Regions from separate parts of the Planifilum fimeticola genome, predicted to be linked through region 2. Evidence: predicted binding sites of a transcription regulator. Region 2 holds the regulator's gene; the other holds the start of a gene.
What was found. Region 2 encodes LexA, which represses DNA repair genes until DNA is damaged. Its sites were predicted from a motif close to CGAACATATGTTCG; they were not measured.

Region 1 (3,490 bases), on a different contig from region 2:
CCTCATATCCAAATGGGGCCGGGTAAACGTCCATCCGAAAGCAAAATTGGGTGAACCGCCTAAACTTCCCCTAAAACAGACTGAGCTGTACCGGCTCCTCCCGAAGCATCTCCTCTCTTCCGACCTCCTGCGTCAACGCGGTCCCCTCCCCCCGGCTCGGTTCATTTATGAAACCGACTTCCCTCATGTGCCGCCTCACCCGCGAATACAGCTCCGTCCGGTATTCGTCGGGCGGAAGAGAACCCTCGTACAGCCGGACCAGGTGGGGGTACTCCCGGGGGAAGGCGGCCTGGATGCGGCGGAAGAACCAGCTTTTCACTGCCGGTTGCAGCCGGAGCACGGACGGCACCACGAAGCGGGCGCCGCATTCCCTTGCCGCGATCATATAAGACCGAAGCTGTTCATCGGTATCCGAGAGATACGGCAGGATCGGCGCCAGAAACAGGCCCGCCGGAATCCCCTCCCCATTCAGTTTCCGAACCGCTTCCAGGCGTTGTTTCGGATGTGGAGAGGCGGGCTCCGTCAACCGCCACACCCCCTCATCCAGCGTGCTCAAACTGATGTTGACCGATGTGAGTACCATCTCCCGGAGGATGTCCCTGTCCCGCAGGATCAAGGGAGATCGCGTGGTGATGCTGGTCGGAATCCGAAAATCCCTCAACACCTTCAAAATGGATCGGGTCAGCTTCCATTTCCCTTCCACCGGCTGGTACGGATCGGTGGCCGTCCCGACGGCCACTACCCCGCCTTTCCACTTTCCTCGTTTCAGCTCCCGATAAAGCACCTCCGCCGCATCCCGCTTGACGATGACATTGTGCTGAAAGCTGTCATCGGCGTGAAATCCCAGATAGCTGTGGGTGGGCCGGGCATAACAGAAGTGGCATCCGTGACTGCAACCGCGGTACGGATTAATCGACCAGTTGAAGGGCATGCCCTCCACCCGGTTGAGCACCGATTTGGAGCGTTTGGGAAAGAGCCTCCGCGGCGTCCGCCCGGCCATCGGAATCCCCCCGAGATACGAACATTTGTTTCTAATATACCACACCCCCTTCCCTGCTACCACTAACAGAAAACATCCCAAAAAAAGGATTCTCCGATCTGAAACGGCATTTCGCACAGGGAGAGGCGCGCACCGGTTTCGCCGGACTGTCAAACGGCCGATCCGATTTGGAAATCGACCCGCAATTCACCCATTTCCCCCTTGCCGCCATCGAAAAATTTGTTACAATAGATAGCATATATATTTCATACGGCAACGCTTCGCCGAAAAAAAGAGAATGCAAGGTGAGAGGAAAATGAAACCGCGGACATTGTTCGAAAAAATCTGGGATCGCCACGTCATCCATCAGGAAGAGGGAAAACCGGCCATCCTGTACATCGACCTCCACCTCATCCACGAGGTGACTTCCCCCCAAGCCTTCGACGGATTGCGCATGGCCGGCCGCAAAGTGCGCCGACCCGACTTGACCGTAGCGACCATGGACCACAACGTTCCCACGACGGACCGCTCACTGCCGATCACCGATCCGATCTCCGCCAAGCAGATGGAAACCTTGGCCCGGAACTGCCGCGAGTTCGGCATCCGGCTCTACGACCTGAACAGCCCGCAACAGGGCATCGTCCACGTGATCGGCCCTGAACTGGGTCTGACCCTTCCGGGGAAGACGATCGTCTGCGGAGACAGCCACACCTCCACCCACGGGGCCTTCGGCGCCCTCGCCTTCGGAATCGGAACCAGCGAAGTGGAACACGTCCTGGCCACCCAATGCCTGCACCAGGCCAAACCCCGGACAATGGAGATCCATGTCAAGGGAAGCCTGCCCCCGGGCGTTTCGGCCAAAGACGTGATCCTGGCCATCATCTCCCGCATCGGTACGGACGGCGCCACCGGAACCGTCGTCGAATACACCGGGGAGGTTATCCGCAACATGTCCATGGAAGAGCGGATGACCGTCTGCAACATGTCGATCGAAGCCGGTGCCCGGGCCGGCATGGTCTCGCCGGATGCCACCACCTTCGCCTATTTGGAAAACCGTCCCTTCGCGCCCAAGGGAAAACGGTTCGAGAAAGCCGTCGCCGATTGGGAACAGCTGGCGACGGATGAAGGCGCCACCTACGATCGCCGGTTCGAGCTCGACGCCTCCACCCTGTCGCCCCAGGTCACCTGGGGGACCAGTCCCGGAATGGGGACCGATGTGACGGGCACCGTGCCGGATCCCGATTCCTTCCCCACGGAAAACGAGCGAAAAGCGGCCAGAAAAGCCCTCGAATACATGGGCCTCAAACCGGGAACGCCGATCGTCGATATTCCGGTGGACCGCGTCTTCATCGGATCCTGCACCAATTCGCGGATCCAAGACCTGCGCGAGGCCGCCAAGGTCGTCCGGGGACGGAAAGTCTCCCCCCGCGTCCGGGCCATGGTGGTTCCCGGCTCCCAGCAGGTAAAACTGCAGGCGGAACGGGAAGGGTTGGACCGCATCTTCAAAGAAGCCGGGTTTGAATGGCGGGATTCCGGTTGCAGCATGTGCCTGGGTATGAATCCCGATATCCTTCGCCCGGGGGAACGCTGCGCTTCCACCTCCAACCGCAACTTCGAGGGAAGGCAGGGACGCGGCGGGCGCACCCACCTGGTGAGCCCCATGATGGCCGCCGCGGCCGCCATCGCCGGTCACTTCGTGGACATCCGGGAATGGGACATTGAACCGTAAACCTCCGTCCCTCGGGGGAGCGATTTTTCGTCGTGCGACTCCTGCCGAGTGAAACCGAGACGAAAAATCCCTTCCTTGATACTTTGTCGCCTCCGGCCCATCCGGAGAATGCCAATCACTTTCGGAATCAGGAGGAGACCGTATGGAACCGCTCAAAACCCATACCGGCAAGGTGGCTCCCCTTGACCGGGTGAACGTGGACACCGATCAGATCATCCCCAAGCAATTTCTGAAACGGATTGAACGGACCGGTTTCGGCCAGTTTCTGTTCTACGATTGGTGCTACGACGAAAAGGGAAACCCCAATCCCGATTTCGTCCTCAACCAGGAGCGCTATCGGGGAGCGAGCATCCTGCTGACCCGGAACAATTTCGGGTGCGGCTCCTCCAGGGAACACGCCCCCTGGGCATTGATGGACTACGGCTTTCGGGTGATCATCGCCCCTTCCTTCGCCGACATTTTTTACAACAACTGCTTCAAAAACGGCATCCTTCCCCTCACGCTCCCGGAAGAAGACGTGGAGGAGCTGTTTCGGCGAACGGAAGAACACGAAGGATACGAACTGGCCGTCGACCTGGAGAACTGCCGCCTGTCCGACAACCACGGACTTCAACTCTCCTTTGAAGTGGATGAATACCGGCGTCAATGCCTCCTCCAGGGGCTGGACGACATCGCCATCACCCTGCAACTGGAGGACAAAATCGCCGCCTACGAAGCCCGGTACCCCGAATACTACCTCCCGGATCCGGCCGGAGCGGCGGTTCGGGGCGGCGCAAACTGAC
Region 2 (3,490 bases):
CTTTTGATATAGGAGCTGACGCCGGAGATCAGCCCGCCTCCGCCAACGGTGACAAACACGTAGTCCGGGGGCTGTTTCAAGTCGTTGAGGATTTCGATCCCGATGGTGCCCTGCCCGACGATGGTGCGGTAATCGTCAAAGGGGTGGATGAAGGACATTTGGTGTTCCTCCACGTAAGCCATGGCCCGTTGAAAGGAATCGTCAAAGGTGTCGCCGGTCAGGATCACTTCCACGAATTCACCGCCGTAATGCTTCACCTGGTTGATTTTTTGCCGCGGGGTCGTGGTCGGCATGAAAATTTTCCCGGAGATGCCGAGATGACGGCAGGAATAGGCCACTCCCTGGGCGTGGTTTCCCGCGCTGGCGCAGACCACGCCCCTTTTTCGCTCTTCTTCGGAGAGGCTGCAAATGGTGTTGTAGGCGCCCCGAATCTTGAAGGAACGGACGATTTGGAGGTCTTCCCGCTTCAAATGGACGTCGCATCCGTATTCTTCGGACAGGAGGCGATTGTATTCAAGGGGCGTATGCACGCATACTTTTTTTAATCTCTGGCTGGCGATGAGAATATCCTCAATCTTGATATGATCGGCTTGATCGGCGTGCACTTTGTCCAGAGCTTTTCCCATCTCACCTCATCCTTTGGCTTTTTGATATTTATTTGATTTTATAGCGTACCGGTCGCCCGAATGTCCAGCATTTTTCCGAGAGGGATGCGACCGGCGGGCGGGTTGAAGAGTGAAAGGCGATTTCACAAATATTGAGGAATATTTTAACACACTCTCGGGAGCTTGGCACGGCCAGATTTAAGATTCTCCGGGATGGTTCAGGAACTTTTTCAGGAAAAGCGTCCGGCAAGCGAAGCGGAAGGCGATCACTGTTTGAAAGGGGCTCAAAGGATGGGGGATGTGATGCCGGGTGGATGAACTCAAGGGGAGCTCTCAAAAATCTCGGCTGAATCAGGGGGAGTTCGCGAAGAAAATGCCCAATTAAAAAACCTCGCGATTTCGCGAGGATAAATAGCGCCATATGCTCAATGGATGTGGCGAATCAACCCCACCACTTTGCCGAGGATCGTCACCCGGGGAAGCAAAATCGGCTCCATGAGGTCATTTTCCGGTTGAAGGCGGACATAATCCTTTTCCTTGTAGAACCGCTTCACGGTGGCTTCCTCGTCCGGAGTCATGGCCACGACGATGTCGCCGTTGTCTGCGGTGGGTTGTTGCCGGACGATGACGTAATCCTTGTCGAGGATGCCGGCGTTGATCATGCTGTCGCCCTGAACAGAAAGGATAAAATGTTTGCCGTTGCCCACCATCTTTTTGGGAAGGGGAATGTATTCGTCGATATTTTCCACGGCGGTGATCGGTTCCCCGGCAGTTACCTTCCCGACCAGCGGAACCATCACCGTGTCGGTTTCCGCGCGACGTTCCGTCATTGGACGGTCCAAGATTTCAATGGCCCTCGGCTTGGTCGGATCGCGTCGGATGAAGCCTTTTTTTTCCAGGCGAGACAGATGTCCGTGTACGGTCGAACTGGAGGCAAGCCCCACCGCTTCGCCGATTTCCCGGACGGAGGGGGGGTATCCCTTTTCCTCCACCTCTTTTTTTATGTAGTTCAGAATCGCCTGTTGCCGGGGAGACAGTTTGGACATGTGCTCATCTCCTTTCTCGGACACAGGTAATCACCGCCTTCGGCTAAATTGGCACCAAACCCGAAAACCCATACCCGCTTAGTTCATCCCATTTTCAGTATACATGAAATGTGAAAAAAACACAAACATGAGTTCGGGAACACCTTGACAGAACGTTTGTTCTGTTATATGCTCGGGTTGAAGGAAATCATTTGCAGGAACCATCCGGGTGCTGACGGAGGGGATGGGATGAGCCGGAGGGGAATCGCTCTCGTCGGAATCCTCTGTTTTCTGATGGTCGTTCTGGTGGTGTGGGTGGACAGGGCGGCCGGCGACGGTCCGGAGCCGACGGTGAATGTCCGTGTTGAACCCGGCGATACACTATGGGGGTTGGCCCGAAGGTATGCGGACGATTCCGTCGACATCCGGGAACTGATCGGCGATATCCGCCGGATCAATCGTTTGGAGGATGCCGTGATCCATCCCGGGCAAACATTAAAAATTCCCGTCCGAAAAAGGGATTGATCATTCGGCAATCTGGGCACATATGTTTGCGGTTGGGGAGCTATTGTTCGGAAAACGCACGATACCGGAGGATTCCTAAAGAGAACGACTCCTATTATTTCTTTTCATCTATCAGCTGGACTTGATACTTCAACCGCTTTGTCATCGGTTTTGACCGGTGATCTTTTTATTTTTAAAATAAACATGGGTCCTTCGGAGTGCGTTTTTTTATTTTTCCAAGATTGCAGGGTGTCGGGGCCAAGAAAAGGCTTCCGAAGCGCCCCGTTTTGCGCCGTCACATATTATCTGAATATTCTAAAAATGAGAGATCGTGGAAAGGAGGGGGCTCTTTGGCGAAAATCGAGGTGAGGAATCTCACCAAAATTTTCGGGCGTCATCCCTCGCGAGGGCTGGCTTTGGTGAGACAAGGCAAGAGCAAGGAAGAGATCTTCAGGGAGACGGGAATGACCGTCGGTGTCAATCGGGCTTCCTTTTCAGTGGAGGCCGGAGAGGTTTTTGTGATCATGGGTCTGTCCGGAAGCGGCAAGTCCACCCTGGTTCGGCTTTTGAACCGGTTGATTGAACCGACGGAGGGAACGGTGCTTGTCGATGGGGACGACGTGACGAAGATGAGCGCCGATGAGCTGCGGCAAATGCGCAGGACCAAGATGGGGATGGTGTTTCAGCGGTTTGCGCTGTTTCCCCACAAAAGCGTCCGCGAAAATGTGGAATACGGCTTGGAGGTGCAGGGGGTGCCCAAGCGGGAACGCAGGGAAAAGGCCCTGGAGTCCCTGGAGCTGGTGGGTCTGAAGGATTATGCCGACCAAGCCCCCTCGCAACTTTCGGGCGGAATGCAACAGCGGGTGGGCCTGGCCCGAGCATTGGCCACCGATCCGGATATTTTGCTGATGGACGAGGCCTTTAGCGCCCTGGATCCGCTGATCCGCAAGGAAATGCAGGACGAGATGATGGATCTTCAGTCCTCGATGAACAAGACGATCATTTTTATCACCCATGACCTGGACGAGGCACTGCGCATCGGGGACCGCATCGCCCTCATGAAAGACGGAGTGATCGTTCAGATCGGAACCCCGGAAGAGATTCTGACCAACCCGGCAAACGAATATGTGGAAAAATTTGTGGAAGACGTCAACATCACCAAGGTGTTGACAGCCGGCTCCGTCATGAAGCGACCGGAGCAATTGGTTCTGGGCAAGGATGGCCCCCGGGTGGCACTGAAGCGAATGAGGGAAAGGGGTCTCTCCGGGCTGATGGTGGTTGACCGGACCCGGAAACTGATCGGATTTCTGACCGCGGAGGCGGCGAGAAGCTTGTTGGACGAAAAGAACAAGGATA

Region 1: a site for LexA is predicted at 1,019-1,032, ahead of CLV97_RS12590 (SPL family radical SAM protein). Genes of this name have one in related genera too.

What each region holds. Positions count from the first base shown of each region.
Region 1 covers NZ_PVNE01000021.1:34,848-38,337, forward strand. Annotated here, with positions in the region: gene CLV97_RS12590 (SPL family radical SAM protein) at 71-1,000, opposite strand; gene leuC (3-isopropylmalate dehydratase large subunit) at 1,296-2,708, shown strand; gene leuD (3-isopropylmalate dehydratase small subunit) at 2,851-3,489, shown strand.
Region 2 covers NZ_PVNE01000017.1:2,093-5,582, reverse strand. Annotated here, with positions in the region: gene ilvA (threonine ammonia-lyase IlvA) at 1-626, opposite strand, end outside; gene lexA (transcriptional repressor LexA) at 1,031-1,651, opposite strand; gene yneA (cell division suppressor protein YneA) at 1,880-2,155, shown strand; gene CLV97_RS10875 (quaternary amine ABC transporter ATP-binding protein) at 2,485-3,490, shown strand, end outside.